Regions from separate parts of the Paenibacillus sp. 2TAB19 genome, predicted to be linked through region 1. Evidence: riboswitches for the same ligand, from Rfam matches in the RefSeq annotation. Region 1 holds a riboswitch; each other region holds the start of a gene.
What was found. A riboswitch is a leader RNA that binds a small molecule or an ion and turns the genes downstream of it on or off. The one in region 1 is predicted to bind cyclic di-GMP.

Region 1 (7,681 bases):
AGGCAACGAGCTTGTATCGCCTGTTTTCGGAAGCGTTGCTAATGGAACTTCGTTGTCTGTAACAGATGCTTCGTCTTCTTCTTTAACTGCATCCGTATCAGTGTCAACCGATCCTTGCGGTACCTCGTTGTCACCCTCTTCGACAACTTCCTCTTCACCTGCGTCTACCGATCCTTGAGGCGTATCGTCTTCGTCAACAACAACTTCTGTTTCCGGTGTTGCTGTTGGCTCAACTGTCGGAGTCGGTTCTACCGTTGGTTCCGGTGTCGATTCTGGCGTTTCTACCGGCGTAGGAGCTGGCCTTGGTGTTGTTGTTGGTTGTGTCGTTGGTTCCGTTGTCGGCTCTACCGTTGGTTCCGGTGTCGGAACTGGTGTCGGTTCTGGCTTTACTGTCGGCTCCGGTGTCGGTGCCGGCGTTGGTTCTGGCGTTGCTGTAGGCTCCGGTGTCGGAGTCGGCGTTGGTTCTGGCGTTGCTGTCGGCTCCGGTGTCGGAGTCGGCGTTGGTTCTGGCGTTGCTGTCGGCTCCGGTGTCGGAGTCGGCGTTGGTTCTGGTGTTGCTGTCGGCTCCGGTGTCGGAGTCGCTGTTGGTTCTGGTGTTGCTGCCGGCTCCGGTGTCGGGGTCGCTGTTGGTTCTGGTGTTGCTGTCGGCTCCGGTGTCGGAGTCGCTGTTGGTTCTGGTGTTGCTGTCGGCTCCGGTGTCGGGGTCGCTGTTGGTTCTGGTGTTGCTGTCGGCTCCGGCGTCGGAGTCGGTGTTGGTTCTGGTGTTGCTGTTGGTTCCGGTGTCGGTACAATTACAGTCTTCTTCACGAAAAACTCGATTTCACGGATTTTATCCGTCTGAGCTGTCGAGGAACCGGATTTGGTCCCGCTTGCTCCGTAGGATGTCGTCTCCGTTTTATATTTGTTGCCCGATTTCCAAGTAATCTTTACGCACACGACATCATGTTTCAATAAATCCGTGTCGTTGATTACGTTCCAATTAACAGTCTTCTTGTTGTTCTTTAATTCGCCGCTCACGACTTTTTTGCCGCTAGGTCCTACTTCAAAGCTATTAGAATTACCTACCGTATATTTATAGCTGGCATCGTAGCCTTCCGTGCAGCCTGGAGCCGGCAGTTCCTTGTAGTAAAATTTCACATAGGATATTGTTTGTTCTTTATAATAAGTTACCCATTTCCACTTACCGTTGACTTTTTCGTATTTCTCATAAGCATACTGAGGCGCCTGAAGGCCACTTCCGCTAATAGCACCGCCGTCATACTCATAGGTTTTAGTTGCACCATCCGATAACCCTTCAACTTTCACGCAAGTAATGGCATAACCATCTCCCGCATTCCAGTTCAAATTGGTTTTATCGTAGTCGCGGGAACCGCTAACGACTTGGTCCCCATCATCGGATAGGGAAAAATTATAGTTGTAAAAGAAGACCTCATCCACATAATCGCCGCTGCAATTGCTTGCCGCCCCACCGCCGCTTCCATGGGCAAAAACCGTACCAGCCGTACCGATCGTTAAGATGACGACCAACTTCAACAATAGGGCTGACTTCAACCACTTCTTCTTAATCATAAATACCCTCCCCCATAATATATGACGTCATGGCTTCCGCAAAATAAAAAAGACCGCCATGACAGTTCATGGCGGTCGGACGATCATAGCATCGATAGCTTAACGATGCCTTAGACTCCTGGCTTTGCGTCCCAACCTTTCGGATGGTTTGCGATTTACATGAGATATTGTTGTTTTGTTAGCTTTTTTGCATAAATATGTAACAATTGTGATTCGCAAGTCCTATTCTATTACTGTTACTATGAAGGTGTCAATACTAGATTAGCATTTTGAGAACATAAATTTCACGCCATTAAATGTATGCGTATTCATGCGTTTGTTCGACAAATTTCATCATGATAATTAGTAGAAGAAATAAGAAAAAGCGCGGCCGTCAGACGGTTATTCACCATCAACACGGCCACGCTTCTATAGTTATTTATATCTTGCTTCCATATAGCTCGTCTCTTACTCGCCAGAGCGATGATCTCTCATATGCGGGAACAACAGTACGTCCCGGATCGAAGGCGCATTCGTTAACAGCATAATGAGACGGTCGATGCCGATTCCCAAACCGCCAGTAGGCGGCATGCCGTATTCAAGGGCGCGGATGAAGTCATCATCCATCTCATGCGCTTCGTCGTTGCCGTGCTCTTTCTCTACGAGCTGTGCCTCGAACCGTTCGCGCTGGTCAATCGGATCGTTCAGCTCGGTAAAGGCGTTCGCGTGCTCGCGTGCTACGATGAATAGCTCGAAGCGGTCCGTGAAGCGCGGATCGGCTTCACTCTTCTTCGCCAGCGGCGAGATCGCAACCGGATGTCCGGTAACGAACGTAGGCTGGATGAGCGTATGCTCGCCAAATGTTTCGAAGAACGCGTTCAAGATATGACCAAACGTCATATGCGGCTCAACCGCAACTTTATGCTCTTTAGCAAGGCGATGTGCTTCCTCGTCGGTCATCTCCACGCTGAAGTCGACACCTGTAAGTTCCTTCACGAGATCTACCATCGAGACGCGGCGCCATTGCGGAGTCAAGTCGACTTCTTGGCCTTGGTACATAATCTTCGTTGTGCCAAGCACCTCTTGTGCGATATGCGCAATCAGATTCTCGGTCAGAGCCATAATATCTTTGTAGTCAGCGTAAGCCTCATACAGCTCGATCATTGTGAACTCAGGGTTGTGACGCGTCGAGATACCCTCGTTGCGGTATACGCGGCCGATCTCATATACCTTCTCCAAGCCGCCCACGATAAGACGTTTTAGATGAAGCTCGATCGCAATACGCATATAAAGCTGCATATCTAGCGCATTATGATGAGTGATGAAAGGACGAGCAGCAGCTCCGCCCGCTATCGAGTGCAACGTTGGTGTCTCTACTTCTAAGTAACCTCTCGAATCGAGATAACGGCGCATCGATTGAATGATTTTGGACCGGGTAATAAACGTTTGTTGAACGTCCGGATTCACAATCAGGTCGACATAACGTTGACGATAGCGCAGTTCGACGTCCTTCAGGCCATGGTACTTGTCAGGCAGCGGAAGCAACGACTTCGTCAATACGTCAACATCTTGCGCTTTGACGGAAACTTCGCCTGTATTCGTCTTGAACACGACGCCATGTACGCCGACAATATCACCAATATCAAGCAGATCGAAAGCAGCGAACTTATGCTCTTCGACCGTGTCCTTGCGGACGTAGATTTGAATCTTGCCGCTCAAGTCCTGGATATGCGCGAAGCCTGCCTTGCCCATGCCGCGCTTCTGCATAATACGGCCGGCGATGCTCACTTTAACCGCTTGGCCTTCCAGCTCTTCCTTCGTAGACGCTTCATAGGCTGTTAGTATATCTTTGGCATTATGAGTGCGCTCGAACTTCTTGCCGAATGGGTCAACGCCTAAAGCGCGAAGCTCGTCTAGTTTGTCTCTGCGGATCTGCAGAAGCTCACTAAGCTCCTGCTCCTGTCCCTGCTCGTTATTCTCATGTTCCACTTTCGTTCATCTCCCTGATACGTAAGGGTAACCGATAACGTTCAAAAAGCTTCCGGCAAGGAAGCTTTCTAAACCATTCATCGCAAACCTTATTTTTTGATATCGACAATTTTATATTGAATGATGCCGGCTGGTACGTTCACTTCTACAACGGTGCCTTTTTTCTTGCCTAGAATCGCCTTGCCAACCGGACTTTCATTAGAAATCTTATTTTGGAGCGGATCGGACTCCGCAGTGCCTACAATCGCATATTCCATTGTGTCGCCGAATTCCATATCTTCAACCGTTACAATCGAACCAATGCTCACCGTATCGATATCGATATCATCGTTATTGATGATACGCGCATTACGAAGCATCTTCTCAAGCGTAATAATACGGCCTTCGATAAATGCCTGCTCATTCTTCGCGTCCTCGTATTCGGAGTTCTCGCTAATATCGCCATAACCGATTGCAACCTTGATCCGCTCAGCGACTTCGCGGCGCTTGATCGACTTTAAGGTTTCCAGTTCCTCTTCAAGCTTCTTTAAGCCGTCCTGAGTCAGAATGATTTGCTTATCGTTCATCTTTCCGATTCTCCCGTCGTGTGACTTATTTTCATACCGTGTATGAATTCACTGTTACCTAATATATTACGCTTCATTGCCATCATACCTTGAGTCATTTCACTTTAAAGGAGTCTCTTGAGAGCCTCTTTGGATTATATTGCACGATTATATTTCAAAGTTGCCCCCAATGTCAATCAAAGCCAAACGTCCCATTGAAACCGTTTCACTTAGGCGTGAATCCATACATTCCGCATCATGCCGACATCTGTCGAACTTTGTCGATGCAAGTGCCGCTGCCTCCAAAATGAAGCATGCTCCGACATGGCGCTCCATTAAAAGCAGCGGCAACCGGCGATCCATTTAATGAATGATCTCTTCCGCTGCGGTATGGACGGATGAAGCGCCATTCTGCTCCTGCACGGCCTCTTCCTCCAATGAACGAATATAATTTTCCAAAATCGCCACCATGCGATCGCGGTCCGTTTCTTCCATAATAACGTCCTTCACGCGCGCGCCGCCTGGCAAGCCCTTCAAATACCATGCTAAGTGCTTGCGCATCTCGCGCACGGCTACCGCTTCGTTCTTCAGCGCGATCAGTCGGTCAAGGTGCAAGATCGCGACTTCCATCTTCTCGCGCGGTGCCGGATCGCCCAGAAGCTCGCCCGTTGCCAAGTACTGAATCGTACGATAGAGCATCCATGGGTTGCCCAACGCGCCGCGTCCGATCATAACGCCGTCGACGCCGGTGTGATCCAGCATCCTTCTCGCGTCTTCTGGCGAGAATACGTCGCCATTCCCAATTACGGGAATAGATACCGATTGTTTGACATCCCTTATGATGTCCCAATTCGCCTTGCCCGTATACAGTTGCTCCCGCGTCCGTCCATGTACGCTAACGGCTTTGCCGCCTGCGCGCTCAACCGCACGAGCGTTCTCGATCGCATAAATATGCTCGTCATCCCAGCCGATACGCATCTTCACCGTAACCGGCTTTTTCACTGCGTCTACGACAGCAGATACCATCTCATAGATTTTGTTCGGGTCAAGCAGCCAACGAGCGCCGGCGTCGCATTTCGTTACCTTCGGTACGGGGCATCCCATATTAATGTCTATAATGTCTGCATTCGTCTGCGTATCGACAACCTTCGCCGCCTCGACCAGCGACTCACGGTCGCCGCCGAATATTTGCAAGCTAAGCGGCTTCTCGCGCTCGTCAACGAACAGCATCTCCATCGTTCGTTTATTTCCGTGCAGGATCGCCTTGTCGCTCACCATCTCCGCGCATACAAGTCCCGTTCCGAATTCCTTTGCTATTAAACGAAAAGCAGGGTTGCACACGCCTGCCATCGGCGCCAGCACGACCCTATTCTTCATCTCGATGTCGCCGATTTTCAGCATGCCGTTCCAAACTCCTCATTGATATTATTTGATCCCAAGCGCCCTGTGCCGGACGTCAGGCTTTATTCACGGTTATCCGACATTAATTCCTCATAGTCGATCCCAAGCGTGCTCGCGATATGGTTAAGCAGCTTCGGGTCTGTCTTCCTCGTACCGCGCTCAAGCGAGCCCAATACCGCAACAGATACGCCAAGTACTTTGGCCAGCTCCTGCTGTGTGTAACCCTTCAGCTTCCGAAAGGCTCTGACGCGCTGCGCCAATTGATTGTTTTCCATAACGTGATGCCTTCCTTTCCATCCTGAAGCGCGCTGCCGGCCGCACGTGCAACCTCACTCTGCAGCGTATGCGATACTTCGATAACATCGTTTAACGGCACAAGCACGAATGACCGCTCCATCATGCGCGGATGCGGCAGTGTCAGCTCCTCTTGATCCATTCTGACATTATCGTATAGCAGGAGGTCGAGGTCAATGGTTCTCGGTCCCCAACGTATCTGCCTAACTCGCCCTAGCTGCAGCTCATATTCGAGGAGCTTGCGCAGCAGTTCGATCGGACTGAGCGAAGTGCGGATCGCTATCGCCATGTTCAGAAATGCAGGCTGATCTGTATAGCCGACAGGATCTGTCTCATAGATGCCCGACACACTCCGTACTTCAATGGTTGGTTCATGGTCAATCAGTCCGATAGCCTCCATCAGAAGCTGCTCTCGCTCTCCCATATTCGACCCTAAAGCGACGTACGCTTCGAATGACTGCCCGTTAGGCGGGAATCGCTCTTCCATGTGCATCCCGCTTTCTCCGCATCTCGATCGTTACCCCGTCAAAGTGGATATCGAACGGAGGATGCGGCTTTGTTACTCGAACCGTCACTTCATTTACCATAGTATAAGCTTCCAGAACCCGTGATGCAATGTGACCTGTTAAAGCTTCAATCAGCTTGAAAGGAGGTCCTTCCACGATCTCTTTCGTGAATGCATGGATCTCCGCGTAGTTAATTGTATAGTTCAAATCATCGGTCTCAGCAGCTTGGCCAAGCTCCATATGCAGCACGACATCGACGTAAAATTGCTGCCCCAGCTTATTCTCTTCGGCAAAAACGCCATGATACCCGTAGAAGCGCATCCCTTTAATCGCCATTTGGTCCATTTCCGTCACTCCCCTCACAGGCAAACGTCTTATTTCTTACTTTGTTGTCTTAAATTTCAAAATAGCGTCCGTCATCAAAGCGGTCTGCTTCATCTCGCGAACGTCATGCACCCTTACGATATGACTGCCTTGCGCGATACCAAGCGCGACTGTCGCGGCTGTGCCGAATGCCAACTCTTCCACGGGCAAGCTCAGCGTGTCGCGAATAAACCGTTTGCGCGATGTGCCGAGCAGCACCGGATAGCCCAGCGCCGACAGTTCGGATAAGCGAGCAAGCAGCTCCAAGTTGTTCTCGTACGTTTTGGCGAACCCGATACCGGGATCGAGCCATACCTGAGTCTCCGAAACGCCGGCCGTCTTCGCGATCTCGACACTGCCAAGCAGATCAGCCAGCACATCGGGCACGAAATCGTTGTAGTCCCGCGCATGACGGTTATGGTTAAGAATAACGGGACAGCCGAACTCTGCGGCCACTGCCGCCATCTCGGGGTCACCCTTCAAGGCCCATATATCGTTAATAATGTGAGCGCCCGCTTCGAGCGCCTGACGTGCAGCAGCAGCCTTATACGTGTCTATAGACAGCGGTAAATGCGGAATTTCCTTCCGCACCGCTTCAATAACAGGAATGATGCGCCGCAGCTCCTCATCAAGAGGAACGGGCTCGAAACCCGGACGCGTCGATTCGCCGCCGATATCGAGAATATCCGCCCCATCCTCCACCATAGCAAGCGCGTGGGCTACTGCAGCATCCACCCCCGTATACTTGCCGCCATCAGAGAAGGAGTCAGGCGTCGCATTGAGAATGCCCATAATTAATGTACGTTTGCCAAGCTCCAGCCGAATGCCGCCGTTCAACTCATATAACCAATGTCTATTATGCGTGCTGCTCTTGCTCATGCTGCCACTCTCCTTAACCGTTATTCATTCCCGACAAGTCGCGATGTATCCGCACGATAGAGCGCTAGCAAGCCTCTCGTCAGATCTCCCGCATAACCGTCGCCAACTTGTACAGTCTCGTTCCTGCTCGCAATGTCGGATAGCGTCGTAATCGGT
Region 2 (7,681 bases), on a different contig from region 1:
GAGGGTACGGTATCGCTCGACGGCATTTCGCTTAAGCAATTGAAGCTGGCGTCCATGCGCTCGCATCTTGGCATCGTTTCGCAGGATATTGTGCTGCTGAACGGTACGATACGCGAGAACATCGTGTACGGGAAGCAAGGCGCGTCCGATGAAGAAATCGAGGCTGCCGCGCGGGCCGCAAGCGCGCATGAGTTCATTATGTCGTTCCCGCAAGGCTATGACTCCCAGATCGGAGAACGAGGGGTGAAGCTGTCCGGAGGACAGAAGCAGCGCATATCGATCGCCCGCGCCATACTGAAAAATCCAGCCATCATCATACTGGACGAGGCAACCTCCTCGCTCGATACGGAATCCGAGAAGTCGATTCAAGATGCTCTCGCGCACTTGCTCGAAGGCCGCACCTGCCTCGTCATCGCGCATCGGCTGTCAACGATTCAGCAGGCCGATACGATCTACGTGCTGGATAAAGGCGTTATCCTCGAATCCGGCACGCATGATGAGCTGCTTACGGCGCAAGGCAGGTACAAGCAGCTATATGAGCTGCAGTTCCCTCAGCAGGAGGCTGCCGCACCTGCCGCTGAACCACAGCTGGAGCTGCAACGAACGAAGAAACTTTAGTCGCATTATCAAGTCTCGCGGCAAAGACCTCATATTCCACCAATTTCAGCTGACTTGGGAGAAATAGAGAACCGATCTCTATCTCACATAAAGCCTCCACATAAACAACAAAAACCGTCCCAACAGCCTACTGGCTATTGGGACGGCCTCTTTCATTTATCAACAAACATCTGACTTACTTCGGGTCATGCGAGGCAATGCGAGCTCGCTGACCGTGCGAACCGATGGAAGCGCCGGAGTCGGCATCACGCTCGCGTCCCATGAACGGCCACCAGTTGGCTGGGCCGAACATGCGAACCATGACCGGTATGAACAACGGCAGCATAACCATCGCATACAAGAACAACCCGCACAGGACGATCGTTGCGATTTGCAGCAGCGACATGACTCCCGATGGAAGCATCGCCGCGAACGTGCCGCCGAGAATGACGGCTGCGGACATAATGACGGTACCCATATTTTTCATCGCTTCAAGGATCGCCTCGGAAGGCGACAGGTGGCGATATTCCTTGAATCGATCCATTAAGAAGATGCTGTAGTCGATGCCGAGCGCCACCAGCATGACGAAGCCGAAGAACGGCACGGCCCAGCTGACGCCCGAGTAACCAAGCAAACGTACGAATATAACTTCCGTAATCGCCATCGAAGTGTAGAACGTAACGAGCAGCGAGGCGATCATATAGAGCGGCATAATGATTGAACGGAACAGCACGATCAGAATGATCGCTATGCCGATCAGCATGAGCACAACCGTCTTCGAATAATCGGCCGACGATATATTGCTCAGATCGTGGTTCATGCTCGTCACGCCGCCGATTGCAATCTCGGCATCGCTATACGCCGTGCCTTGCAGAGCCCGTTCCACGGCTGCTTCCAGCGAAGGAACTTCAGCCATTGTATCTTGCTCGTAAGGATTCGTACGGAATACGACATCGAACTTAGCCGTATGGCGATCCTCGGACATATACACATTAAGTGCCGTTTGGAACTCTTCGTTCGCAATCGCTTCTTCGGGAATATACCAGCCCGTCATTTGTTTATTCGGCGAATCTGCCAAACCATTCAAGTAACCGCCAGCCGACTGCAGGCCATCCGTCACTTGCGTAAGTCCGCTGACACTATCGTCGAGTCCGCTCGTCAGCTCGCCGAGCTGATCACCAAGCGCCGCGAAGCCCGACTGCAGCTCCTTCTGCCCTTCTGACAGTTGACCAAGACCCTGCGTTACGCCCGGCAGCTTGGAAACGATCTGCCCCTGGCCTGCCGCTGCCTGCTCAATGCCCTTCTGCAGCTCGGCAATGCCGGCTGCCAATCGTTCAAGTCCGCCTGCAAGCGCGGATTGGCCTTGCGAGGCTTGCGTGAACCCAGCATTCGCCTGCTTCATGCCGGTATTGATTGCGCCAAGCTGCGCGTTCATCTGCGCAAGCTGGGCGTGAACGCCGGCAGCGCTTTGCTGCAGCTGGGCGAGCGCGCCAAGCGCCTCCTGGAATGCGGCATCTTCCGCCAGTCCAGGATAGTTGTCCGTCAGCCCGCTTAAGCCTTGCTGCACGCCGGCCAGCCCTTCCGCCAGCTTCGCCTGCTCAGCGGCGACTGCGCTATAAGCGCCGGTCAACTGATCCAGACCGCCGCCAAGCTGCTCATAGCTGCCCGCAAGCTCCGTGCTCGCAGCAGCCAATTGAACCGCGCTGGCATGCGCCTGCTCAAGCCCAGCGGTTAACTCCTTCGCTCCGGCCGAGCCGTCCAGCAGCCCTTGCTCGATCTTGCTCAGACCAGCGCCAAGCTGCTCGACGCCCGTCTTCAGCTCATTCGTGCCGGAGACGAGTTCTCCAGCACCGTCGACCGCTTCGGCCAGCTTCGGCGCATTCTCGTTCAGCGCGCTGCTCGCCTCGGACAAGCCGCTGCCGATCTTGCCGAGTCCTTCGCCGCTCTGTCCAAGTCCATCCTCGAGCGTACCGACCTGGTCGGCGACGAGGAATTGCTCCATCGCCTCGCCCATCGGCCGCGTGGCGCTGCGAACCGCCTTCACGCCTTCGGCCTTCGCCAGCTCGCGGCTCGCCTGCTCCAGCGCTGCCAGTCCCTCCGGCGTATCCAGCGGCTGATCGGTCTTCACGACGACCGTCGTTGGCAACGATTCGCCTGGTCCGAACCCTTCCGCAATAATATTGAATGCTTTAACGGAATCGTATTTGTCGCCGATCTCGTCAAGCGAATTGAATGAGATAGAGCCCTTATAAGCGGTGAGGAACGGTACAACAATAACCGCCAATATCACAAGCGCCCATACCGGCTTCTTCAGCGAGAAGCTGCCGACAGCGCCCCATAGCTTGCTCGGCTTATGCTCCAATGAGCCCTTCGCCGGCCAGAACAGCGCCTTGCCCAACACAGCCATAAAGAACGGGACGATGGTGAACAGCGCAATGAGCAGCACCGCTACGCCAACAGCGACCGCAACGGCCGAACGATACAGCATAAACGTCGAGAAGCCGATTGACGCGAAGCCGACCAGCACCGCAAGCCCGGAGAACAACACCGTTCTGCCTGCCGTGCGATACGTATGAACGATCGCTTCCGTAATGTCGCCGCGATGGGCTAGCTCTTCCTTGAATCGGCTGATCAACAGAATGCAATAGTCCGTGCCTATGCCGAACAAGACGGCAACGAGGAAAATTTGCGTAAAGTTCGATAGCGGAAAGTCGGCATACTTCACGAGGAATGCGACTATCGACTGTGAGGTGAGGTAAGTAAAGCCCACCGCCAGCAGCGGCACAATCGGCGCAACCGCCGAACGGAAGACGATGAACAAGATGATAAGTATGAATCCGACCGTAATAAGCTCCGTCTTCTTAAGCCCTTCCTGCGAGCTCTGCACAACATCCTCGGAGATAATCCAGTTGCCGGTATAATAATGCTCAATGCCGATATCGGACAGCGACTCATACAGACCGTCCTTCAGCTCGACCAGCTCCCGGTCGCCGGCCTCGACGCTCAAAAGCGTCAGAACGGTGCTGCCGTCCTCGGACACCATCTGCGGTTTCAGCTCAGGCGTATCGAAGTGGCTTGTAACCGACGTGACGCCGATGGCCTCGCCTTCAGCCTTCAGCTTATCAACGCCGCCCTTCACTTCGGCTAGGTCGCTTTCCGATAAGCCGCCTTCCTTATGGAAGACGAGCACGGTCGCCATGCCGCTTGCGCCATCGTCGCCTCCCACTTCCTTCACGAGCTCGCTAGCGATATGCGAGGAGTAACCTTCCGGCACGCCGATCTGTCCTTTGGTCCGTACAAGCTCCCCCATTGCCGGCGCGGTAATCATCAGCCCTGCTGCCACCGCAATCCATAATACAAGCACTAACCACTTCAGCTTCAGTATGACTCTCATTCTCTCTCTGCTCTCCCTTCACGATTACGCTTCATAGCCTTATTGTGGTTTGCCTAGTTCATGAGCGAGCTTCTCGAACGTCTGAATGAACGTGATCGCTTCCTGCTCGTCGAACGGGCTGATATACTTTAGCAGCAGCTCATACATCTTTACATCCATCTCGTCAAAAAGCTGCTTTCCCTCCTTTGTCAGCGCTAAATACGTGACGCGCCGATCCTTCTCATCAGGCAGACGATAAATCAGATTCTTGTCGAAAAGGCGATTAATAATGGCCGTAATCGAGCTTTTGCCCACGCAGAAAATATCAGCCAGCTCCGAGGACGTGCTCCGCCCCTGGCTATGCAAATATCGCAGCGTCGAGAACTGGTCGATCGTCAGCTCTTCCGGCATCAGCTCGCGTATCAAAGCGTTTAATCGGCGGTTAACCAAGAAGTGGGCAGCCTCGTAGCGATGTATAATTTCTTTGGATAGTTTGAGATCCATTCCCGCATCAGATCCTCCTTCTCTGTCGTAATGGTCCGAACACTAATGACTTCAATGACTCGGACAAACTAATTCTACTGTAGAACTATTCGATATTCGAACTATATCAAAGACGCGGTTCGAATGCAACGCGTCAATAATGAACATATCGTGAACGGGCTAGAATTGTCCGATTGATTTTTGCCGCGGAACATTTATATAATATTGGCGAAAACGAAAGAGGAACGAAATAAATACATTTGGAGGTTGGACGCGTGTACGATATTGCAATTATCGGAGCTGGACCCGCAGGAGCAAGCGCAGCGATCTTTAGCGCGAAGGCAGGCAAAAAGACAGTCATGTTCGAAAATAACAAAGGGATGACGAAACGCGCATGGTTCGAGAACCATTACGGCGTTGTCGAAATCGGCGGTCCCGATCTCATCGAGACAGGCAAGAAGCAGGCGCTCAAATTCGGCACCGAGATTAAGGAGGAAACCGTTCAGAACATTACTGTCATCGAAGGCGGCTTCATGATTGAATCCGATGGCGGAGCTTACGAGGCAAAGCATGTCCTGCTCGCTACCGGAGCCGCAACTGACCTTGCCGAGCATATCGGCGTTCAGACAAAAGCGGGTACTGAGCCGCGCATCAAGACGGTAGTCGCTGTCGATCCAAGCGGCAAAACGAACATTCCCGGAATCTGGGCCGCTGGAACGGTAGCAGGCGTAAGCGTTCATGCGATCATTACGGCCGGCGACGGCGCCAAAGCTGCTATCAACATCATTAGCGAAATGAATGGCGAGCGTTATGTCGATCACGACGTACTGAAAGCTTAGTTTTCAAGTTTGCGCAAGGTGAAAAGGCTGTCGCTACGCACGAACCGTTAGCTGCGTCTTTGCGCAGCTCGGTTCTGTGCCATCCTTGGTGGCGAGGCGCGTTTCATTCCGGTGAAGTATAGGCATGAGGTATAGTGTGAAACTATATTCCTATACTTCAAAAAAAGAAGGAATTTAGAATAAATTGTCGAATATTAGGTGAAAAGCCGAATAGGCAAAGGGCAAACTATGCGAAAGCATAGGACGCAAAGCTACGGGTCTACAGCGTAATGACGCCATGATCGCCGGGTTACCCTAATGATTCGTGACCGCAGGAGGGTGCCGTTTGGCATCCTTTTTTTATTGTCAAATCCAACCGTAATCGTTCCATTGACATATTACCAGGAGGCCCGAATTGAGTACTGTACAGCAACCGAAGCGTAATCGATGGATCATCGCCCTGTCCTTTCTACTATGCACGCTGCTCGCTTTAATCAGCGAGAGACTTGGCTATCCCTTTCTATATGGCATAACATTCACCTTTACAAGCGTATTCCTGTTAGTCGGACTTCGCTTGTTCGGGTTCTGGCTCGGATTGCTGGCCGCCGCAGTCGTGCATACGATTGGGACTCAGCTTATGGATCAATCTCTATTCCATAACATCGGACTGCTGGAAATTGCCATTGTCGGTCTGCTCGTTCGCAAGTTCCCGAGTCATCTGTTCGTCTGCGACGCTGCCTTTTGGCTGCTTATCGCTGCCCCACTAACGTATATTACGCATGTTGGTCAATATAACGCTATGGGGACCGATCTGATGCTCGTTACGTCGATTGTGGCGATCAACGGACTGCTGAACGCGCTGTGTGCCGATATTGCCCTGCAATATTTGCCGCTCTCAAAGTGGTCCGGCATCGCTCGCAATTGGCGCAGATCCAGCTCCCTCAACCGCGTCATGTTTCATTTCTCGATCGTGTGCGTTATACTGCCGTTTCTATTGAATATTTACATTAGCAGCACGGGCTCCTTCAAGGAAGCCAGCCGCCACGCCGAGCAGCTTTCCAGCAACGTAGCTTCGATGATCGGAAGAGAATATATGGAGAGCAGGATTCGATATGACGACAATAAGTCCGAGGCCACGCTTGCATACCTGCAATCGCTGATTGCCAAGCATTCGTCCACTCTATACACCATTACCATTACAGATGGAAGCGGCACTGTCATCCCTTGGAACGGCAGCATCCGTAATGACACCTCAAGCTACCGGATTAACAAAGCGCTAAGCAACAACCTTCAATTGCTTATTCCTGTACTTAAAGAGCATCCGCTCCATATCTCGACTTGGCATGAAGGCAAGTTCCGTTACGCCTCGCCCATCCATGATACGGGCCTCATGATCCATATCGATATTCCTTTACATAACTATCAATACTATCTTTTTAATAAATACATCACGCATTTCATTTATTTGATTACACTCGCCTTATTCGCCGCACTTGTTGCGTTCTTCATTAACCGCTGGCTAGGCAGAAGCTTGAAGCGACTAGCCGAAGCGACGAACAATCTGCCGAGCCGCCTAAAGCAGGAAGACCTGATCGAATGGCCGTCCAGCAATATTTTCGAGATCCATGCCTTAATTAGCAACTTCAAGCAAATGGCGGTCAATCTCGTCCACATGTTCGGTGAGACGCAGAAAAACAGCGAGCGCCTGCAAGCTCAAGCGTATATGCTTGGGCAATCGGAGGAGAAACTTCATCGCCTCGCTTATTACGACATGCTGACAGGTTTGCCGAATCGGCTTCACTTTACGAAGCATATTCAAGACATGATTACGATACATGCCGGTAATGAGCATAAGATTGCTGTTATGTTCGCCGATATTAATCGCTTCAAGCAAGTAAACGATACGCTTGGCCATGCAACCGGCGATAGACTCCTGAAGCAGGCTGCCAGCCGCTTCGCAGAGACTGCAACGAGCTTCGATGTATTCCGTCTCGGTGGCGATGAATTCGTCTTCGCCGGCTCATATACCGACGTTGCGGAGGTGCACGACATGGCGGAACAGATCGGCGAAGCATTCTCCAAGCCTTTCGATATCGACGGCATGCCGCTTTACTTAACAATCAGCATTGGCATTAGTCTATATCCGCTCGACGGTGAAGATATCGACACCGTTATTAGCAACGCGGATATCGCCATGTACAGCGCCAAGGAAGAGGGCGACGGCTGCTACCGCTTCTACAAGCCGAAGCTGGCCTCGGTCATGACAGAGAAGATGCACTTGGAGAACGGACTCTACAATGCGCTGCAAACGAACCAATTCTCCTTACACTATCAGCCGAAAATGAGCGCCTCGACAGGGAAGTTATGCGGCATAGAAGCGCTTATCCGCTGGCAGCATCCCGAGCTGGGC
Region 3 (7,681 bases), on a different contig from region 1:
AAAACAGCTCTATTCAACAAATCGGGGTGTGTTAGGGGCAGATAGAGATAGAAAGTATCTCTATCGCTAAGGGAAGGTAGCGAATGTGAGCATACTACACAAGCACAAAGAAGAGGCAGGCGCGGCAGTCATCCTGACCTGTCGCACCTGCCTCGTTACTTACCCGTTGCCGCCTTGCGGGGCAGGCGGGTCGGGCTCTTTCACGAGCTTCCGCTTCTCCCAGCGGAATATCATATTCAGCCCTTTATAGATGAGCTTAGACTCCTTCGTTAGCAGCGGGCCTAATATGGCTAGGATCAGCACATATAGCGCAGCGAACGGCTGCAGCAGCTCCATCAAGCCGCCGGCTTTGCCCAGATTAGCCATAATGATCGAGAACTCGCCGCGCGACACAATCGTTAGTCCGATGTTGGACGATGCCTTAGGCGACAGTCCAGCGCTCTTGCCTGCGAACATGCCTGCAACGAAGTTGCCGAGCAGCGTAATGCCGACAGCGCCGAGCGACAGCCATACCGCGCCGCCGAGTGCGAGCGGGTCGATCGTGAGACCGAAGCTGAAGAAGAACAAAGCGCCGAAGAAGTCGCGGAACGGCAAAATCATATGCTCGATCCGTTTCATATGCGTCGTCTCCGCTAATACTAACCCGACGAGCAACGCGCCGATCGCTTCTGCGACATGAATCGTCTCGGAGAAACCGGCGACAAGGAACAAGAAGCCGAAGACGAGCAATAGGAATAATTCGTTGGAGCGAATATTGAACAGCTTGTTAAGCAGCGGGGCAGCCTTCCTGCCAATAATGAGGAATAACAACATGAATCCAAGCGCATAAGAGGCCGAGAGCAACACACCGCCAAGCGACGAAGAGTCGCTGAGCACAAGACCCGACAATACGGATATATACACCGCGAGGAAAATATCCTCGAACATAATGATCCCGAGAATCATCTCTGTCTCCGGGTTCGCCGTCCGTTTTAAGTCGACGAGCACCTTGGCTACGATTGCGCTGGATGAGATGGTCGTTATACCTGCAATGACCATCGTTTCCTCGATAGGAAAGTCGTTAACCCATCCGAACAATAAGCCGAGTGAAAAGTTGATTAAAATATAGATCGTTCCGCCAACCGCGATCGCTTTGCCAGACTTCATGAGTCGACCAACCGAGAACTCGAGACCTAGATAAAATAACAGGAAGAGCACGCCGAGGCGCCCCATGAATTCAATTAATTCAGCGCTGTGAATGAATCTGAAGTCTAGTATGCCGAAGTGAGGCGCATGAGGGCCGACAGCCATACCGATCAATATATAAAAAGGAATAACCGAAAAACGAATTTTTGAAGCTAACAGCCCGACCAAGGCGATGAGTATAACGGCGAGACCGATCTCCAGCACCATGTGGTCCATAATTAACGACTCCCGTTTTGGAGCATGAGCTTAAGCTGTTTAAGGTTCTGCCGTTCACCAGCCACAATAAGGGTCGAGTCTGCTTTGAAAACATAGTCGGGACCTGGATTAATATGCTTAGCTTCTTTCTCGACGGCAGCAATAATCGTTGCCCCGGTCGTTTGGCGAATATCCGCCTCGCCGATCGTTTTGCCGATGCAAGCGGCGTTTGGCTCGATTTTGTACCATTCGATCGTTAGATCATCCAGTGCTACTTCAATCGTTTCGAGTGCCTTCGGCTTGTAAGTCATTCCGCCGATAATAGCGGCAATCTGACGAGCTTCTTCATCCTCAAGCGTTACCATGGAGATGCTGTCATCCGGATCCTCATAGTCAAAATGGTACATTTCACGTCGGCCGTCATCATGAATGATAATGACGAACTTATCGCCTCCGCGCGTAATAATCTGGTATTTGCGTCCGATTCCAGGCAAATCAGATTCTCTAATATTCATTGGGTTTGCCTCCTCATTTTTTTGTAGTTTGTACCAAAAAAATGGGTTCTAACCAATGTAGACCGATGTATATTTAATAGGCTTAAGCAGTAAACGCTTCAAGCGCTGCAGGATGGTCAGACTTAAGGGGGATAAATAAGCGGGCCGTCCCAATAAGACGGCAAGTGATACCTTATAAGCCGCGGGCTTGCGGCGAATAGGCTGAAGCAGCTTGCTTGGGGAGCGCCCGTTCAGAGCAGCGCAGGTCGTTGCGCGGGCAACAGGATTGAACCGGCTGGAGCCGGCCGTCAACTCGAAGTTGTTGCCTGCTTGGTAAGCAAACAGTGCAGTGAGCAGCAGTGGCAAAATAATAAGCAGGTTAAAGAACCGTTTGCGAAACGCGGGTCTTTGGTTGTGCTTCATGCTTATCGTCAATCTCATCTGCTCACCTCCTGCGGCTATATTTATAAGTATATCTTATAAATGACCAAAATCATAGACAATTCCATTTTTTTGTTGGTCGAATAGGTGAACAATTCAAGGCTTATAACCGTGGGATCAATTAGCAACTATATTTTTGCTATTAATCAGCGAACCGGCATTTCCGATATGATAGAATGAATGAAAGTTTTCAATAGAATAGAGCATAACAGAGAGAGGTTGATTGGGATGGGAGCAACAGTGAAGGAGCTGTCGCCGCTTGTGCATGCGCTTGATCTTAAGCCGCATGTCGAAGGCGGATGGTACAAGGAAATTTGGAAAGCTAATTTTGAAATTCCGCAGCAGGTGCTCGGCGCTCCGTATTCGGGACCGCGTTTTGCCGCATCGTCGATTTATTTCTTGCTGCATCCTGAGGAGTTCTCGGACTGGCATACGGTTTACTCCGACGAAGTATGGTTCTGGCATTCGGGAAGCCCGTTGCTGCTCACGCTTGGCGGAACAGAAGCTGACCCGCATACCCGTAAGGAAATTATTGTGGGCCCGGACATTTCCGCAGGACATCAACCACAGGCGCTTGTGCCGGCTAACGAATGGCAGATGGCGAGAGCGCTCGGCGACGAGCCGGTACTCGTATCTTGCGTCGTTGCGCCAGGCTTCCACTATGATGATTTCCGTCTGATCAAAAAATAGGCTCGCTCCAATAAATAAGAGCTTCGCGCGTGGCATAATGCCCGGTCGCGAAGCTCTTATTTTTATTATTCGTTTTGCCGCAGCGAATTAATGAACAGCTCGATTAAGGCGGGATCCCACTGTGTTCCCTTGCCTTCCTTCAGAATCGCTAGGGCGTGCTCGCGAGTCATTCCTTTACGGTACGGCCGATCCGATGTCATCGCATCGAAAGCGTCGGCAATGGCAATAACTCGGCCAAGCAGAGGAATGTGCTCTCCTGCGAGCCCGTCGGGATAACCGCGTCCGTCATAGCGTTCATGATGGGAGCGTACGCCCGGAAGCAGATCGGCCATCGCGTCCGCAGGCTCAATCTGCTTCAATATATTTTCGCCCAGTCCCGGGTGTGCCTTAATCTGATTAAACTCCTCGTCCGTTAGCTTGCCATCCTTCAACAGCACCGAGTCACGAATGCCGATTTTGCCGATGTCATGAAGCAGAGCCGACTTGCGCAGCAGTTCAATCTCGGTTTGCGGCCAGCCAGCCTGCTCGCCGATCGCGACGGAATATTCGGCAACGCGTTCCGAATGACCCGCGGTATAGGTGTCGCGCGCGTCAAGCGCGGCAGCAAGCGTGAAGAAGTAGCTTTGGTGAAGCTGCTTATTACGCTCATCCCTCTCCTGCAGACCTTCGATCATATGGTTGAAGCCTGCGACCAGCTTCGAAAATTCATCGGAATGAATATCTTCCGCGCGGGTGTCGTAATGGCCGTTCTGCACGGCAATCATCGCAGCTTGGAGCTTGTGGATCGGATCCTCAATATTGCGAGATAGGAGCGAGGCGCCGAACAAGGAGAAGAAGACGCCGATAACAAGAATGATACCGGCCCATTGCCAATAGGCGGAGGTGCCCCCGCCGTCCAGTCCTTCAAGCCTGATCTGAGCCGCAAGACTATGCAAGAGCAGTGGAAGCGTACCGATTAAAAAAGCGCTTAGCAGAAACTTCGTGCGAATCGAAGCAAATACTTGGCCGCCGAGGGTCAGATCCTGCCCATAGAGTGCTACATGTTTGTTGCGCATATAGGTGACAACAGGTCGAATAGCCCGTGCGGTCAGGAAAAATTCAATCATGGCATGCATACTGGCAACGAGCAGCGCGCCAACGGAAGCAAGTCCGATATAATAATAAGGGAACGAGAGCCATTCCATTTGGATGAAAATATAGCTCATTGCAATAGCCGGCACCGATATGCCGAGCAGATGAGGTCCGAAAGTCCGCTTCAGCGACAGTACCGGAAAGCGGTGCGTTTGTATATAAGCTTTGCGAAGCTGCTCCGCTGTTGGCTGATCGGACAGGAAAGCGACTTGAATCGGCTTTGCATGCCGATAGAATACGAACAGCTCGCAGGCAAGCATAATGAGCAAAGAAGCGAATAAGATGACGCCGAGCACGAAGCCTTCGCCTTGGGGCAGCTTAAGCGTGGAGAAAATGATGATGCCCCCGACTCCGAGCACGGCGACGGTCGATCCAAATACATAGTTGTAGACGAGCTGGAGGAGGAAAGCACGATATACGCTTGCGGGAGTTTGTTGGTGCGGATCTAGTTGCTTCAATGGGATCATTCCTCTTTTCACAGCTTCATGATATAGTTCCTATTACCTATATTAACAATCGGCATATGGAGAGCGGAATTGAAGTTCATTTCCATGTACATACATGGGTATATTTTACATATGGTTATATAATTTAGCGGATTGCGGTTGCGACCAAAATTAGCTAAAATAGGTATAGTTCCTTTTTGATAGAGTCATAGATTACGAACGAATTGTTCGATTATGCCAATAGCAAACCATTTGAAAGAGTGGGACGCAAAGTCTGGAGTCTACAGCGCCTAAGGCGCTATGATCGTCCGACCGCCATGAATCTCGTATTCGTGTGCGGTCTTTTTTATTTTTTTTGATAGGGAGGGTATATCATGAGAAAAGCATTTCGTAAGAGCGCATCACTAGTCGTGACTGGGGTCATCGTCTTCGGCATTCTATGCAACGCTTTTGTATTTGGAGCAGGCGGAGGCAACAGCTCTGTGCTCGGTACGGCAGGCAGTTACAACGTGTTCATGCTCGGTGACTTTAAGCTGTATTACGAGCAAGTCGAAGGTGGACTGGCGGCCGGAGGAGATATTGATATAACCGGATTTGGCGTCAATCGAGCGAATGCATCGGGAGACATTGGCTTAGTGGCGGGCGGAGAACTGAAGTTCACGAATGGTCAAATTGATTATGGCGATGCCTACTACGGAACGCTTCATTCAACATCGGCCTTCACGCTCGTAAGAGGCAATAAGCATCAAGGGGCACCTATCGATTTTGAAGCAGAAGCTGAATATTTGTTGAATTTGTCCGCTGAGCTGGCAGCTTTGCCGACCAACGGCACAACAAGCAAAGATCAATACAATTCGAATAAAACGACTTTAAAGGGAACAGACCCTCAGCTCAATGTATTTACAGTAGGGTATGATCTGAATGAGGTATGGCTGGACGTTCCAAATGGCTCGACAGTGATTATTAACGTTACGGGTGCGACTCGATCAATGGGGTGGCAAGGTTATTTTGGCTTTGACGATAAAGACCGCCAATCTAAAATATTGTTTAACTTCCCGGATGCTACGGCGCTGACGCTCGGCAATAGTGGGGTCAAGGGCAGTCTATTAGCGCCACAGGCTGATATTACGGCAACGAGCGGCAATATCGACGGCATATTAGTAGGAGCTTCGCTCACGAAAGGCAGAATTCAGCCGCATTGGGTACCTTTCGAGGGGGAGATACCGCTAGCGACGCCAACACCTAGCCCGTCGGCGACGCCTTCTCCGACACCGACACCGACAGTAACACCGTCGGCGACGCCGATACCAACGCCGACAGCGACACCGTCGGAGACACCGACAGCAACACCGACACCAACGCCGACAGCAACACCGTCGGAAACGCCGACACCAACGCCGACAGCAACACCGTCGGAGACGCCGACACCAACGCCGTCAGCGACACCGTCGGAGACGCCGACGGCAACACCGTCGGAGACACCGACAGCAACACCAACGGCAACACCGTCGGAGACGCCGACACCAACGCCGACAGCGACACCGTCGGAGACACCGACAGCGACGCCGACGGCAACACCGACACCGACGGCAACTCCATCGGAGACGCCGACAGCAACACCGACGGCAACGCCGACAGCGACACCAACGGCGACGCCAACGTCGACACCAGTCGTAACGCCATCACCGGCGCCGACGCCGATGCCGACGGGAACTCCGATACCGGAGGCAACGGTTACTCCTGAGCCTACAGTGTCACCTGATCCAACGCCGACGCCTTCCGATGAAGTGATTATTGATGAAGAAGAAGTGCCGGGAGGCTCACCGGATGAAGGCGGAGCGCCTGAAGATGGCGAGGAGCAAACTACGGATGACGAAGAAGTAACGGTAGACGATGAAGAAATAGGCTTAGGGACACCGGAAGATGGTTCAGTGGATGTTGATACATTGCCTAAGACAGGCGATAGCAGCACCATGCCGTTCTACATGGCTGGATTGGTAATCGTAATGCTAGGATTTCTGATCCGCTTTTCTGCACAGAAGAAATAAGAGCAACGACTAATAATTAAAGGGCTGTTCCTTAAGCGGTTATCCGCTCGTGGAACAGCCCTTTGCATTTGTATAAGCTACATTATGAAGGCAATATGATCTTTTGACCCGGGAAGATGAGGTCTGCATTCGTTAACTTATTAAGATCGCGAAGCACCTGCCATGTCGTTCCGTATTTCTTAGCAATCGCCCATAGCGTATCGCCTTTTACAACGATGTAGGCCGAGGCTGCAGGCTCGGGTTTTGGTTCAGGCTTAGGTTCTGGTTTCGGTTCAGGTTGCTCGGGCTCGGGCTTCGGCTCGGGTTCAGGGGAAGGAGTGGCGGGTTTCACTCCTTCCTTAATGCGTCCCTCAATGGTTGGATTTGCTTTGCCAAGCTTCTGAATATAAGCGATGAGCGCTTCATCCAGCGCGCCGTACATGCCGGCTTGCGGATACTTGCCGAACATGGTGTACTCATCGCCGCCCGCAGCTATGAAGTCATTCGTGGCAAGGGTGTATGTCGCGGCTTCATCCAATGGTTTGCCGCCGATTGTGACGGAATGAACGCGCTCCCCTTTGACTGCTTCCTTGTCGATTTTGAAAGCGGCGCCGGACACTTGCGGGAAAGCGCCCTTCGGATTCGGATAATCAGAGACGCCGTTCTCGAGCGCGGCTTTGATATCTGCGCCGGTTACTTTGAGCGTCACGATCTGATTCCCGAACGGCAGAACGGTAATGACTTCGCCTTTCGTAATCGGGCCAGCATCGATAGAAGCGCGAATCCCTCCGCCGTTCGTAAGCGCAACATCAGCTCCCGAGATGTCGGCCAAAGCGTCGGCAACCAGGTTGCCAAGGTTCGTCTCGCTTGCGCGTACTTTCTCCCTTGCGCCTTCAAGAGCAACGGACGATTCGCCAACTTGCTCTGCGAGAATCGTCTCTTGGCTCTTCAGCGTGGCTGCAACAAGCTCAGCGACTTCGGCGTTCGGCGTGATTTCCGCTGCCTCGGCTTGGTTGATAAGCGTCGCTTGCTTCTTAACGACAGCACCATTCTCGACCCAAAAGTCAACGAC
Region 4 (7,681 bases), on a different contig from region 1:
TAATGGAGTTTGCGAAAACGAACAGTATGGCAGTAAGAGGGCATACGCTCGTATGGCACAACCAAACGTCCGATTGGGTGTTTGATAACGGTGCGGGCGGCTTAGTTGATCGCGATACACTGCTTGCACGAATGAAAGCGCATATCGAAACGGTAGTTGGGCGTTATAAGGGACAAATCTATGCATGGGACGTTGTGAATGAAGCAGTGTCTGACAGTGGAGATGAGCACCTTCGTCCGTCCAAGTGGCTGGACATTATCGGCGATGATTTTATTGCCAAAGCGTTCGAGTACGCACATGCGGCTGATCCTGACGCGTTACTCTTTTATAACGATTATAACGAGTCAGTGCCAGCTAAGAGAGAAAAAATTTACGCGCTGGTCAAGTCGCTTAAGGAAAAAGGCGTGCCGATCCACGGCGTTGGCCTTCAGGCGCACTGGAACCTGACGCATCCGACGCTGGACGATATTCGTGCAGCTATCGAACGATATGCGTCGCTAGGACTGCAACTGCATATTACGGAAATGGACTTATCGGTATTTGCCTTCGAAGACAGACGCACGGATCTTACCGCTCCTACGGCTGAGATGATGCAGTTACAGGAGGAAAGGTACGTTGATATGTTCCAGTTGTTCCGGGAATATAGCGATGTACTGACAAGCGTTACGTTCTGGGGAGCCGCTGATGACTATACGTGGCTGGATGGATTCCCGGTTAGGGGTCGTAAGAATTGGCCGTTGCTGTTCGACACGAAGCATCAGCCAAAGGGCTCGTACTACAAAGTGATTAGCCAAACGGCGGAAGCGCTTGAAGGCTAATAGCTAGTGAGACGGTAAACAGTGAAAGACGGCCGCCATCCCTATATTAGGGAAAGGAGGCCGTCTTTCGTTTCCCCGCGTTAGGATACGAAGCCAAAGCCGAGGATCGTAAACCTTTTGCACGCGTGATTGGGCGACATCTCGATTTCCACCGTGTGCTCACGCGATTCTTGCTCCGTATACAAGATGACTACATGGCAATGGGTCCATTTGATTGCCTGTGGGTCGACGACTTTCACAATCTTGCCGTCAACGTAAATGTTAGCGCTGCCGTAATCGTCGCTTCCTGAATCTTTGTAGACCAAGAGGAGACTTTTGCTGCGAATCGTCATCGTAAAGTTGTGGTTACTCGAATCTGCCGTATGCATCCAATTGTTAGGGAATTGAGGCGTGCCGTACGGTTGGTCGTCCATCTCCGCCATTTGAAGTTCGGTATCGATTGCGTCGAAGCCTCCTTCCGATATATTGGCTATGCTAGAGCCGTTGGCCCGATCCAACAAAAGGACATGGACGAAGTCATTACCGATTACCGGCGGCTTGTCGATCACAATATGTTCATGATCCATGGCGGAACGGTCGGTTTCGGCGAACAGCCAGCCTAGACAATCGGCCATGATTGTATGACCTGCATTGGTCGGATGGTAGATGTCGCTGAAAAATTGCTCTTTGGTAATGATGTTCCCCTCGTCTTTGGTTATCTGAAATTGGTCCACCACCGCATCTTTTATGCTTACCATGGGAAGCTCATAATGATAACCAACGGGCGCAAGCCGATCTTGCAAATTCCAGTCGCTTTRGAACACACTGAACAATAGGATGACGGCTGGAGCGTTGTCAGCAGTCAGTGCTTTTAATACCAGGCTTTCGTAACAGCTCCCTTCCGTTTCGTCGTCGGCGTCATTGACTGCAAATTCCACAATGACGATATCAGGGCGTACGGCTCCATCTCTCAGAACATCCCTCTGATAACGAATCATCCCCAGCTCGGAGGGCGTGCCGCCGAGTCCAGCTTTGACGAAACGAATAGAATCGCCGCCGTCCTTTCCGAACATCGACTTGAAGGTGGAATATGACCGATGAGCATAGCAGTCGGTATGGAGCGGATTAGCTCCCGCGCCGTGAGTAATGGAGCCGCCAATGTAGGCAATCGTAATCTCTTCGCCTCTTTTCGCTTTTTCGATAGCGGTTTTTAATCTCCTGTTGTTTCCTTTGTTTAATAGCGATTTGGCAATTAAATCGTTGTATGCTTCGTCTGTCATAGATAATCTCCTCTCTTTTAAATATGATCTTAAAACGAATGGGAGGATAAGAAAACCTGCTGAATCATAGCTGTATCGGGGTTGAACAGATTGGCAGTAGCAGGAATATTGCACCAAATATAATCGGTCGACAATATCGAACAAAGGAAGATTGTGACAAAATGATGATTTCTTAAAAAAATTAACGAAATCTCTATTTCAAATCTATTGATCTCTGAAATGTAAAATAGTAGAATGTTCCTATTCGCTGTAAATGTTTACTAATTGTATCGATGAACTTTCCTAAAATCACATAATGCAAATCCGTCGAAAGACGAGAGACGCAAAGCTATAGGGACTACTTCTCAAAAAGAAATGTCAGCCAGTTGCAAAAGATTTAGCAGAGGCATGTCTATGGTCGTCCATAGGCATGCCTCTTTGCTTACAACAAAAAAGAGAGAATAACGAAATAGGAGAGAGTGGAGACAATGAGCGAGCAAGAGATGAATATCCGGACCTTATTTCCAAGCGACGACGGCAACGAGCGACAACGAGACGATCTTATAGCACTATTCAGGCAAATCGTAGAAGGGGTCGATGCTTTAAAGGATCCCGATTCCGTTAATTTAAAAGGAACGAAAGATAGAGGAGCTACTTTCTATCAGGATTTAACGAAGAACAGCCGCATTCCCGTTAGCGGAAGCACGCAAAATGAAGTGAACGGCGAGCTGCTCAAGCTTCTGCACGGTCATCCCTACCATACGAAATACTTTTTGACTAATATTTTGCCCATGGCCAGTATTCCGGGCATCATGGGAATGCTCACCGCTTTTATGGTGAATGGCAATAACTTGTGGGACGTATACGGACCTGCCGGAGCGGAGGCCGAAGTCAGAGTCGTTGCCATGATGTCGGCGCTGATTGGTTATGACCCTACGGCAAGCGGCGGATATACGACTTGGGGCGGGCAAGGGGCCATCTTTACGGGACTTCGACTAGCCATTAATAAATATGACGCCAAAGCTGCAAAAGCAGGCGTACCTGACAACTTGTTTGCCTTCTGCTCGGAAGCGGCTCATTACAGCCTGTTCAAATCGATGGAAGCAACGGGTCTGGGCAGCAATAACCTGATCAAAATCCGTACGCGAGAAGACAGCTCCATGGATGTTCGGGATCTCGAAGAGAAAGTGGAGAGCGTTATTTTAAGCGGAGGCGTCCCTGTGTACATTGTGGCAACGACAGCGACGACGGATGCGATGGGCATCGATAATGTCGAGGAAATCTTGGCTGTGTCAGAGGAACTAGCGACAAAGCATGGCATTCAAAGGCCGCATATCCACGCGGATTCAGCGCTGGGCGGATTTTTTGCCTTCTTTAACGATTACGACTTTGAAGGAAATCTACATAAATTCGATACTGAAACACTATCTGCGCTTCAAGCGATAAGGGAGAGAATGAAGCATTTGGGATTGGCGGATTCGTTGTGCTTTGACTTCCAGAAGCTCGGTCAAACGCCGTACTCCACGAGCTTATTCCTTGTGAAGCGGGCATCCGATCTCAAGCTGCTTGATTTGGAGCCGGATGAAACGCCGTATGTTGGACATCGGGGTTATGGGGATTATCATACGAGCTATACGCTGGAATGCTCTAGAATGGGCAGCTCGATCAGTATTTTAAGCGCGCTAACGGCTTTCGGCATCGAAGGTTATCAGAAGCTGCTCGCCCAATTCGTCGAAGTCAATATAGCGTTCAGGAAGACGTTGGCTGCCGAAGTTCCCGAAGCCGTCATCGTCAATCCGCTAAATCCGGGCATTATCACGCTGTTRCGTTTGTATGCAGATCGTAAAAACGGCTATCACGCGGAATACGAGGGGCTCCGCAGCTATGCGGAGATTGAGCGCGAAAATAAGCTGAACGAGCTATTGTTCGAAATATTGGGCAGAGACCGCGGAAAAATGTTTTTCGGAGATACGAAGAAGCATCTCTACGTGCCAACCGCGGACCGGGCGGGTCAAATTGCGCTGTATGCGGCTAAGTTATTCGTCATCTCTCCGTACACGCAAACTTCCGATGTCGGTGCAATCGTTCACTATTTGAAACAAAAAATCGCTGAAACGTATGCCGCTTTTGATCGGCTATCCACGAAGGAGAACAACCATGAAGAAATCTATTCTTAAATTGAATTGGTTCAGAGAACATCTTGCAGTCAAAATCTCGGTCAGCATCCTGCTGCTGCAGGTCGTGACATGCGTAGCCTTTGCTCTGTCCGGCTATATGACGCAGAGCAACCTCTCGGAGAAGCTTCTGGAGCAATTCGATAAGCGGCTCGCGACGGATATTCAAATCGCGTCGAACACGCTCGCAGCCATTCCGGGAAGCGATATTCAACTGACAGGGGCGGACGATCCGAACTACGCGATAATCAAGACGGAGCTCGAGAAGCTCCAGACCGTTCATAGCTTGGAGAACATTTATATTTTATCCAATACCCAGGATGAAGAACGGATTCTGATTTTGTCGGGCGTCCCTGACGACTTCGGAACCGCTTATCCGTTTACTGATGAAATGAGGGAAGCCATTGCTTCCAAGAAAACGATGTTCAGTCCGATTTACGACGATGAATACGGCACGCATAAATCTATCTTCGTGCCGCTGACCGATAAATCCGGCACCGTGTACGGCATCTTGGGCATCGATCTCGATGCTTCCGTTGTGCCTGAGACTGCATCCAGCTCGAACTGGATGACCATTATCATTTCCGTCATCGTCTTCGTAGTCGGCAGCGTGATCGCCGTTATTATTAGCCGAATCATTACGAATCCGCTTCGCAAACTGATGATTGCAGCCGAGAAAGTAGCGGCCGGCGATATGAGAAGCCAGTTCTCGATCGACAGCAAGGATGAGATCGGCAAGCTGGGTGCCGCTTTCGGCATCATGATTACGAGCTTAAAAACATTGATCGAGCAGGTCATCGCTTCGTCCGCCCTTATCGGGGATACGAGCAAGCATCTGAAGCAATCCGTGAATGAATCGACGAATAGCGCGCAGCAGGTGGCCGAATCGACGAGCAAAATGACAGAAGGCATTACGGAGATCGTGCAGAGCGTATCCGAAAGCCACTCGAGCATTCATAACATTGATACCGACATCAAAGAAGTATCGGCAGGCATGAAGGAAATTCAAGAAATCGCGTCCGAGGTCCATTCGCAATCGGAGCAGGGGCAAGAGCTTGTCGATCGTACCCTCCAACAAATGGAGACGATCAAGCAGGCGATGCAGCAGTCGCAGCAAGCGGCAGCGGCGCTGGAGACACGTTCCAATGAAATCGGAGAGATTATCGGCATTATAACCGAAATATCGACGCAGACGAATCTGCTTGCGCTTAATGCTTCGATCGAGGCGGCACGGGTCGGCGAGCTCGGAAGAGGCTTCGCGGTCGTTGCCGAGGAAGTCAAGAAGCTGGCAACGCAGTCCGCTCAAGCGGCGCTGTCCGTTAACGAGCTCGTCTCGAGCACGCAATCGAACAGCCATCTGGTTAAGCAAAGCATCGAAGAAGGAACGAAGGCTGTCGAGCTTGGCCATTCTTGGATTAGCGGTACCCACCAAAACTTCAAGCATATATATTCGGGCGTTTCAGAGTTTACCGTCCACACGAACCATATGTCCGGCTCGCTGGAGAAGGTAGAGCATTCCTTCGTACGCATCACGGATGCCATGCAGCAAATTAACGGGGTCACGCAGGAGCAGGCAGCCGGCACGGAAGAGGTTGCTGCGTCCGCGCAACAGCAAAGCGCGGCCATGCAGGAAATATCGGCTGCCATCCAGCAGCTGTCGTCTCTATCGGTTGACTTGAACGAATCGGTAAAGCCGTTTAAGCTGTAGTAGTATCGTTCGAGCACACTGAGCCCTTCCGCCTTCGAGCGGGAGGGCTTTTTATTGCGAAGAAACTTTCTGATAATGAAACGAGGACTCGAAACATGTCTGATGTGACCTTTTACCGCCATGAGGCGCTGCCTTTCTTGGAAGCTAAGCGATGTCTGAAGAGCGATCTAGCGTACCAAAAGCATTTTCATGAGGAATATTCGATCGGGTTAATCGATAAAGGCGTGACGAACGCTTGGTGCGACGGAACCATGCACCGGGTTGAGGATGGAAAGGCAATCAGCTTTCCGCCGATGATGCTGCATGCCTGCCAGCCGGAGACGGGAATGGAGTGGAATTACAAAATGCTGTTCGTCAAGCAGGCTTGGTTAGAGCAGCTTGACCTTGAACAGCGGGAGCGCGATCAGCTTCATATCCCGTTTCTTTTGGCCGAGGACAAAAATAGAGTCTGTCGCTATCGCATTAACCAAACGATGGAGGCTTTTATGGGAAACGGTTCTCCTCTTGAAATCGAGACGGCTATGATTGAGCTGATACATGATCTCGTTAGTCGGAACGCTTCAGATTTGGTGCATGAAATACAACAAGGCAAGCAGGATCAGAAGTACGTCAAGCTTGTACAGGACTATATGCATGAGCATTTTACAGAGAAGCTAACGATGGAGGAGCTCGAGAACGTAACGGGAATAAGTCGATTTCATCTCATTCGGTTGTTTAAACGATGGAATCATCTGCCACCGCATGCCTATCAGAATCTGCTGCGCATTAATTATGCCAAGGCCGAATTGATGAAGCGGCGACCGATTGCCGACATTGCAACCGATGCGGGATTTTATGACCAGAGCCATTTTGCGAGAACGTTCGGCAGGATTGTAGGAGCAACGCCATACTCTTACGCGTTGTCATCTTAATAACAAAGAGCAATTTTGTACAATACCGTCATCCCTCTACTCCGTACAATGGAAGGAACTTGAGTAGGGGAGAGATGTTGGATGTACCATGAATCGAATTTGGAAAAACAATTTTCAGCGGCTCTAAAGTCAATCGCTCGCCGTGATGACCTGAAAGCTTACGTAGAGCGGACACCAGAGCTCTATGTGCTGCTTCAGCAGGCCGCTTCTCGATATGTTACGGGTGAAACCCGACAAGAGGGAGTTGCCGCTAGCCGCCGGCTGGCCGGGGAAGGTTATAAGCTTTCCATCGAATATATCGGAGAGAATACGTCGGATGCTGACGAATGCGAAGCGGCTGCTGCGGAGATGAAGGCGCTCATTCAAGATTTGGGTCGTGCCGGACTTCCAGCCCGCGTATCCTTCGATCTGTCGCATATCGGGCTTTCGTTGGATAAGGAGCTTGCATACTCCCATCTGATGGATCTGGCGGCAAATGCCAATGCTGTAGGCGCAGAGATTGAATTATTCATCAGCATGGAAGAGTCCAGCAAGACGGAGGATATACTATCTGTCTACACAAGCGCTGCTACAACTTATTCGAACTTAGGCATTACGTTGCAAGCTCATTTGAATCGAACGCCGCAGGATTTGGAAGCTCTAGCTGATTCGCGACGTCGGGTACGGATCGTGAAAGGCGCTTATCAAGAACCGGAAGACCGCGCAATCCATCGGTCTCCTGCTCTTAATGAACGTTATTTGGAGCTTGTGGAATGCGCCATTCGTCAAGGCCATCACGTATCGATTGCTACCCATGATGAAGCGATTGTGGATGAAGTGCTGAAGAACGGGT

Region 2: linked by a shared signal. The riboswitch ahead of AB4Z33_RS11765 (EAL domain-containing protein) and the one ahead of AB4Z33_RS11160 (LPXTG cell wall anchor domain-containing protein) in region 1 are both predicted to bind cyclic di-GMP.
Region 3: linked by a shared signal. The riboswitch ahead of AB4Z33_RS21705 (choice-of-anchor A family protein) and the one ahead of AB4Z33_RS11160 (LPXTG cell wall anchor domain-containing protein) in region 1 are both predicted to bind cyclic di-GMP.
Region 4: linked by a shared signal. The riboswitch ahead of AB4Z33_RS26020 (pyridoxal phosphate-dependent decarboxylase family protein) and the one ahead of AB4Z33_RS11160 (LPXTG cell wall anchor domain-containing protein) in region 1 are both predicted to bind cyclic di-GMP.

Annotation. Positions count from the first base shown of each region.
Region 1 covers NZ_JBFRGE010000020.1:283-7,963, forward strand. The annotation lists gene AB4Z33_RS11160 (LPXTG cell wall anchor domain-containing protein) at 1-1,569, opposite strand, end outside; cyclic di-GMP riboswitch class I at 1,637-1,732, opposite strand; gene lysS (lysine--tRNA ligase) at 2,017-3,537, opposite strand; gene greA (transcription elongation factor GreA) at 3,627-4,103, opposite strand; gene dusB (tRNA dihydrouridine synthase DusB) at 4,446-5,483, opposite strand; gene AB4Z33_RS11180 (helix-turn-helix domain-containing protein) at 5,546-5,758, opposite strand; gene folK (2-amino-4-hydroxy-6-hydroxymethyldihydropteridine diphosphokinase) at 5,710-6,264, opposite strand; gene folB (dihydroneopterin aldolase) at 6,242-6,628, opposite strand; gene folP (dihydropteroate synthase) at 6,665-7,525, opposite strand; gene pabC (aminodeoxychorismate lyase) at 7,546-7,681, opposite strand, start outside.
Region 2 covers NZ_JBFRGE010000021.1:32,743-40,423, forward strand. The annotation lists gene AB4Z33_RS11745 (ABC transporter ATP-binding protein) at 1-618, shown strand, start outside; gene AB4Z33_RS11750 (MMPL family transporter) at 794-3,991, opposite strand; gene AB4Z33_RS11755 (MarR family winged helix-turn-helix transcriptional regulator) at 4,031-4,474, opposite strand; gene AB4Z33_RS11760 (FAD-dependent oxidoreductase) at 4,729-5,292, shown strand; cyclic di-GMP riboswitch class I at 5,503-5,589, shown strand; gene AB4Z33_RS11765 (EAL domain-containing protein) at 5,687-7,681, shown strand, end outside.
Region 3 covers NZ_JBFRGE010000055.1:36,313-43,993, forward strand. The annotation lists gene AB4Z33_RS21680 (cation:proton antiporter) at 160-1,401, opposite strand; gene AB4Z33_RS21685 (cation:proton antiporter regulatory subunit) at 1,404-1,895, opposite strand; gene AB4Z33_RS21690 (hypothetical protein) at 1,944-2,315, opposite strand; gene AB4Z33_RS21695 (cupin domain-containing protein) at 2,544-3,005, shown strand; gene AB4Z33_RS21700 (HD-GYP domain-containing protein) at 3,071-4,594, opposite strand; cyclic di-GMP riboswitch class I at 4,815-4,902, shown strand; gene AB4Z33_RS21705 (choice-of-anchor A family protein) at 4,957-6,630, shown strand; gene AB4Z33_RS21710 (5'-nucleotidase C-terminal domain-containing protein) at 6,713-7,681, opposite strand, start outside.
Region 4 covers NZ_JBFRGE010000085.1:12,498-20,178, forward strand. The annotation lists gene AB4Z33_RS26010 (endo-1,4-beta-xylanase) at 1-818, shown strand, start outside; gene AB4Z33_RS26015 (SGNH/GDSL hydrolase family protein) at 899-2,077, opposite strand; cyclic di-GMP riboswitch class I at 2,364-2,450, shown strand; gene AB4Z33_RS26020 (pyridoxal phosphate-dependent decarboxylase family protein) at 2,545-4,233, shown strand; gene AB4Z33_RS26025 (methyl-accepting chemotaxis protein) at 4,214-5,938, shown strand; gene AB4Z33_RS26030 (helix-turn-helix domain-containing protein) at 6,034-6,849, shown strand; gene AB4Z33_RS26035 (proline dehydrogenase family protein) at 6,931-7,681, shown strand, end outside.